Regions from separate parts of the Paenibacillus sp. FSL H7-0942 genome, predicted to be linked through region 1. Evidence: predicted binding sites of a transcription regulator. Region 1 holds the regulator's gene; the other holds the start of a gene.
What was found. Region 1 encodes CtsR, which represses protease genes until heat stress. Its sites were predicted from a motif close to ATGGTCAATAAAGGTCAAACA; they were not measured.
Positions count from the first base shown of each region.

Region 2: the regulator CtsR is predicted to act here: its motif matches at 1,661-1,681, upstream of clpP (ATP-dependent Clp endopeptidase proteolytic subunit ClpP).

Region 1 covers NZ_CP150279.1:6,191,506-6,194,933, forward strand. Annotated here, with positions in the region: gene MHI48_RS27275 (protein arginine kinase) at 42-1,112, opposite strand; gene MHI48_RS27280 (UvrB/UvrC motif-containing protein) at 1,141-1,665, opposite strand; gene MHI48_RS27285 (CtsR family transcriptional regulator) at 1,697-2,158, opposite strand; gene eis (enhanced intracellular survival protein Eis) at 2,620-3,428, opposite strand, start outside.
Region 2 covers NZ_CP150279.1:183,098-186,525, reverse strand. Annotated here, with positions in the region: gene MHI48_RS00910 (sugar-binding transcriptional regulator) at 35-1,060, opposite strand; tRNA gene MHI48_RS00905 (tRNA-Arg) at 1,519-1,593, shown strand; gene clpP (ATP-dependent Clp endopeptidase proteolytic subunit ClpP) at 1,770-2,366, shown strand; gene MHI48_RS00895 (stalk domain-containing protein) at 2,534-3,428, opposite strand, start outside.

The DNA.
Region 1 (3,428 bases):
CAATGCGGCATGAAACCATAATTCAATACTATATCAGGCTACTAGGACTGCTTCGCTGCATTGATCGTATCACGAATCAACTGAGCACGGTATATGTCACGCTCATCTGTGCGCATATCTTCCCCGAATGTTTTCTGCAAAAATCCCGGCTGTGTCATGACATTCAACTCATTCATTACCGTAATGGACAGTCCATCCAACAATCCGAGATCCACGCCAAGGCGTACATCCGATAAGCGCTGTGCAGCTTCCTTGGAATCAACAATAGCTGCATGAGACAATATGCCATAAGAACGCATGACACGATCCGTAATCCGCAGTCTGGAGTCGGTAATTAACCGTTCTCTGGCTGTACGTTCATGACCAATCATCTGTAACACAACACCATGCAGGTTCTCAATGACTTCCTGTTCGGTCTGTCCCAATGTAATCTGGTTCGAGATCTGGAACAGGTTACCCATCGCCTCGCTACCTTCACCGTATATTCCTCTTACCGTCAATCCCACTTGGGAAACTGCGGTTAGAATACGGCCTATCTGCTGTGTCATCACGAGGGCAGGCAAGTGCATCATAACCGATGCTCTGACACCTGTACCTACATTAGTAGGACAGCTGGTTAAGTATCCTCTGCGATCATCAAAAGCATAATCCACATGCGCTTCAAAAGCATCATCTATTGCGGAAGCTTTCTCCCAGGCTTCTTTCACCTGGAACCCCGGATAGAGGCACTGGATACGAAGATGATCCTCTTCATTAATCATAATACTGACAGACTCATCCTCACTGAGAATAACCGCACCATTCCTGGATTCATTCGCAAGACTTGGACTGATGAGATGTTTCTCCACCAGCACCCGTTTGTCGAGTTCGTCAATATCGATCAGATCCAACGTATGAAAATCCCCAAAGGCATGAACGTCATCGTATTGAAGTACTTCGCTCAGCTTATTCAGCACCTCTTCCGATTGCTCATTGGAAGCCAGCATCGGAAACGGAACATGCTGAAGGTTGCGTGCAATCCGGACACGGCTGCTAATGACAATTTCGGAATCAGCCGCATCACTGCGCATCCAGTCGCTGAGCGCCTTCTCTGTAAAGCGCAGATTAGGCATTACGCATCCCTCCTACTCATGACAAACTTTACTCCTGAGCTATTCCTTTTTCAAGTCCTCTGATCTGGTCACGGATCTGGGCCGCCTCTTCAAATTCCTCTTGCGCGATGCTCTCTTGTAGCTCACGCTTCAGATCAGCAATTTGCCGTTTCACCTTGATGCGACCACCAGCTCGTGCAGGCACTTTGCCTACATGGGACGTATTACCATGAACCCGCTTGAACAAAGGATCCAGACGACTGTCAAAATATTTATAACATGAACTGCAGCCGAACCGGCCTATCTTACTAAATTGTGCGTACGTCATACCACACTCTTCACATTGAAGAGCTTTTGCAGGTGGTGTTCCTGCCGATCCACTTTTGCCGGCTGGATCAAAATCAAGCAATCCGGACAACAAGTTGTGAATGGAAAACCCACCTGCTGTTCCAGGGATCATTTCCCCTTTTTCACGGGCACATGACTCACAAATATGGAATTCCGTCTTCTCTCCATTTACGATCTTCGTAAAATGAAGTGTCGCCGGACGTTTATTGCATTCTTGGCACAGCATATTGATGTACCTCCTTTGACCCCGATAGTTTTCATTTACCGAGCAAAGATATTAACATCGCCTTCAACATTCTGGCACGAATTTGATCCCGGTAAGGAAGTTTGACCAATATAACCTCTCTAGATACAGCAGCTCGCATCAACCCGGCTTCCCGCTTGTTCAAGAAGCGCGCTTCTTCCAGTTGATAGATCAGACCTTCGGCAGCTGTCTGCCCGATCTCTTCACCAATACTATGGTGCAAATGATTATGCAGAGCTGATTGGGCCGGTAATTCAATGCGCTGTATGCGAACATAACCACCACCGCCGCGTTTACTCTCTACCAGGTATCCCTTCTCGAGTGTAAAACGTGTGCTGATGACATAATTGATCTGGGAAGGTACACATGAGAATTGATCTGCCAGATCATTACGCTGAATTTCAACCATTCCTTCGGGACTTTCATGCAAAATACTCTTCAGATATCGTTCGATAATATCAGAGATATTACGCATCCAATCATCCTCCACTGTCTGAAACGTTAAGTCAATAAGGACCCACACGCCCCCACAGAGTACACCTTCTCTACCCATTTAACCAATCAGGGAAACAGCGAATCTTGCTTCCACAGGTGTCAACAGGAGAGCGAAGGAAGCACGAAGGTCCTTTAATATTCCCTTGATCCTCCGATGAAATGAATCCCGTATATTGGCGATCATGCATCAGATTGTAGAAAGAAAGCTACTTAAGTATTAAACCTTTAGTTGACTTTGACTTTCTTTGACTTTATAACCATTATAGCATATTTTGTGGTTTTGCCAAGTGGGGTCACTATTCATTTTTTACGATTTTACACGAAATATTCCCCGGACACAAAAAAACCTCCCCAAAATTGCTGGAGAAGTCCATTGGTCTTTCAATCACGCCGTATTTCTATATAAGCTAATCAAGTTAAATGGAGCAGTGGGAATAGTCATCAGAAGAAATCGAGCAAATAGGTTTCCCGTTCAGGAATCGCTTGTTCCAAAGCCTTGATTGCTGTGTTCGGTCCGTGAATTCTTCCGATTCGTGCCATTTCCGTTGGTCTGCGATATCCCATCAGGACCGCGGTAAGGGATTGAATATCCACCTTAATGATCTGATCATCAGTAATTGGCTCCGATGTTTTCCATATGGACGCTGTTCCGTTCATTGCCACGTTTAATTGCCATACCCCTTCATTCCATGGAGCGTGGGCATCTTCTACCTGAAGTACAATCTGCACCGGTGAGTCCTGGCTTGCAAATGGATACTGGGATATAAACTGCTCTACACTAACGATACGCGCCATAAAATAAGGTACAATCTCCTGCTGAATCCGTGGATTATCCAATTGGAAGGCAAGCGTATCACTGGCAGGCGCCTGCAACGTAACTTCCTGGATCATGGAATCATGGTTAGCAATAAAGGTCCACAGCCCTTGCCTAGCCTCTTCATTCAGATAGATGATCTCTTTAATGGTAAATTTATTTTCCTTAACCTCATATAAAAGATAACCTTGTGCTGCATCAGCTTCATCGTAATATACAGCCTTCTGGCTGGTCCCATTAACAAGAACTGAATTCTCCCACCTTGCATCATCCCGAACCAGAGTTCCGTTATAACGCTCAGCATAAGCACTGTATACTTCCTTTAATATGCTGAGGCCTGGATCCCCACGTCGAATCGTTCCAGGTGTCGCTTTTTTCAGAGGCAAATGAGCTGTAGGTACTTTATAACGTTTAAATTCAACATACGTCTCCCATC
Region 2 (3,428 bases), 1.0 Mb from region 1:
CAAGACAACAATAGTTGTGATGCAAAGTAAAACCTTATTCCATTTCAGCAACGATGACTTCGGCAGCAGCCTCATCAATAATCAGAATATCTTCCTGACCAAATCGTAACACGGAATGTATAGCAGCAGCTTTGCTTTTGCCACCTGCAATTCCAATCACAACATCGGTTCGTTCAATATCCTGAAGTCGCATACCCAGTGTAAGCATGGTATGTACCACCTTACCCTGATCATTAAAGTAATAACCGAAAGATTCAGATACGGCCCCTTGCTCCTGAAGTTCATCTATAATCTCCGTCGCAAGTTTGCGTCTTTTGGCCATCTCTACGGCATCACCAATTCCATGAATAACAATCCGTGATTGCCTGATCAGCTGCAGAATCTCCTGAACACTAGGGTCCTGGATTAATGATTCATAGGCATGATCACTGAGCAAATCCGGTACATGCAGGAGTTTGTATTGCGCCCCTACCCGTTTTGCCATTGTGGATGCGATCGTATTAGCCTGAATTTCAAGGCTTTCTCCAAGTCCACCGCGTGCTGGTACGAACCAGACACCTTTGAGCGATGTTGGCGGATTTAGTTGTTCTGCGACTTCGGCCGTTGTTGAACCACCAGTAACGGCGACAACGTCGTTGTCACTCATGATATTGCCGAGAGCCTTCGCTCCGGCTCTGCCCAGTTCCCTTTTGGCAAATGGAGAAACGTCCGAATCACCAGGAACCACAACTACCTTTTGCAGACCGTAGGCTTGCTTGATGCGCTCTTCCAGCTCGGATAATCCGAACAGCTCTTTGGCTACGGGCTCTAACTGCTGCAGCAAATCATACCCTGCCTCACTGATCTTCATTCCTGCACTGTCAATTTCGATAAGTCCCTGAGCCTTTAACAGATCGGTCTCAGCCCTCAGAACCCGCTCGGTCATCTGCATGGAATTAGCTAACGTTCTCCGTCCGATCACATCCGATAACATGATCTGTTGCAGAATCGTATACCTCTTTTTCAAGATATCCATGAGATCAGGCAGAAGCTGCTTTTGTACTTCTAAAATCGTTCGCATGCTTTCCACTCCCGCAAGTTCTCGTTCTAAGCTCTCTTTCGTGGCCCTAAAACGTCCCGGGTTAACTTTTTAAGTCCCACGTCTATTCTACCTAAAACTGACGCGACATGCAAGTGTTTCAACGTGTTATTTCGACACGCATTCAGCGTTTGTACGCGCCTATTTTCACAATCCCAGACTTCCATGATCTAGGACTAGCTCACACATACCATATATAGAAGAAACAAATGAATTCAATCTACATATCGCTCAGAATTACATTTCATACGGCATGTCCAAAACCTCTAATAGCATTTACTTAAATGCACTCTTTATCCACTCTTCTTCATCATGATCATTTTTAGGTTAATCCAAACCAATACCACAACGAACTGCTTGCAATTAAATATTTCATGAGCTATAATCATTATTGCTGTCATATATTTAGAAAGCTACATAAATTGGTAGCAAATTAATGTGCGCCCGTGGTCCAATGGATATGACGTAGGCCTCCGAAGCCTGAGATCCAAGTTCGATTCTTGGCGGGCGCGCCATTTTTATTTAACAGCTCATAACCCATTTAACCAATGAAACCGGAAAGGTTTCTTTTTTTTGCAAGTTAGTTTGACTTTCTTTGACTTTTTGTTTGGAATTGTTTATTATGTGGGTAATACGGTAACAGTTTAAGTATAAACACCAATAACATTTACATTCCAAGGAGGTTTTTCACGTGAGTTTTATTCCAATGGTCGTTGAACAGAGCAACCGGGGTGAGCGCGCCTACGACATCTACTCCAGATTGCTGAAGGATCGTATTATTTTCCTTGGTAGCGATGTTAATGACGTAGTGGCTAATGCCATTATGGCACAGATGTTGTTCCTGGCTGCGGAAGATCCGGAGAAAGACATTCACTTATACATCAACAGCCCAGGCGGATCGATTACAGCCGGTATGGCGATTTACGATACAATGCAATTCATCAAACCGGATGTATCTACCATCTGTGTAGGTATGGCGGCTTCCATGGGTGCATTCTTGTTGAATGCCGGTGCAAAAGGTAAACGTTTTGCATTACCAAACAGTGAAATTATGATTCACCAACCACTTGGTGGTGCACAAGGTCAGGCTTCTGACATCGAAATCCGTGCTCGCCGCATCCTGAAAATGCGTGATACGTTGAACCGCATCATCTCTGAGCGTTCAGGTCAACCGCTGGAGCGGATTGAGAAAGATACAGATCGTGACTACTTCATGAGTGCTGCTGAAGCCGCCGATTACGGTATCATTGATAAAGTCATCGAAAACGTAGGATCACAAGGCATCTAAGTGTGACGTAGACCACGGTCTATGCGTTAACATAATCAACACCTAACGTAATCAGCAACATATAATTGTGTTGTCTATACGAGAAGAAGCCCTCATCATAATTATGATGGGGGCTTCTTTTTTCATTTTATAAGGAAGAAAACTTAAGAGTGCATAATAATGATTCTTTATTTGGTTCCATTTACATTATTGAAAGGTTCCGTGCCTTTAGGGAGAAGCTCTTTGTACGTAAATGGCATTTCAGGGAATCCCTCTGCGTACGCCGTATACTCATACAACTGGAAGAACACAACTACACCCGTTGGTGTCACATAGAAATCTTGATCTTTATTTAACCCTTTATAACCGTCGAGGTATCCACCGCGGGCTTTCAGTTGTTCACCCACTTTTTTACTCAACGTCTCGCGCATGGTTTTGTTATTTTGCAGCACATCATCTAACGTAAGCTCCTTACCTGTGTCCAGTGCAAAGGTGTGGCCCGTACGGTACGTCATACCATGAGCGCCAGCATAATCTTCGTATCGTTGTGTAATGAGTCCCAGCACGCCTTTTTCGTTGTACGTCACTACATAGGAGCTCTCAAATGCATATGGACGGTTGGCTGTTGCACCGCCGAATTCAGATGTCTGTTTCTTGAAGTCAGCTACATACGCATCCACTTCGTCTTTCAACACTTTGTTGATCGCCGCTTCAGCTTCTTTGCTGGCAAGTCCACTCACTTGCGGATATTGAACATCTACTTCAGCATTTTTTACAGTAACATTAACTGTTGCCGCTTTAATTTTAACGTTATTTTGTTTCACTTTGCTGAGTGTCAACGTTTTGGTTTTGCTATCCCAATTCCCCTGTACACCCAGATAATCTCTCATTGCCGAGAATGGGATATATAATCTGCCGTTGATCAGCTTTGCGTCCACTTGAGGATAATAGTTGTTAATTCGAACACTCGGCTCGCCATCCAATAGGCTGATCGTCATTGTGTTATTGGCTGCTGTCAAAGCGTACTCTTTGGTTTTCGCATCATATTTCAGCGTTCCACCTGCCACATCTTTAACTGCCGTA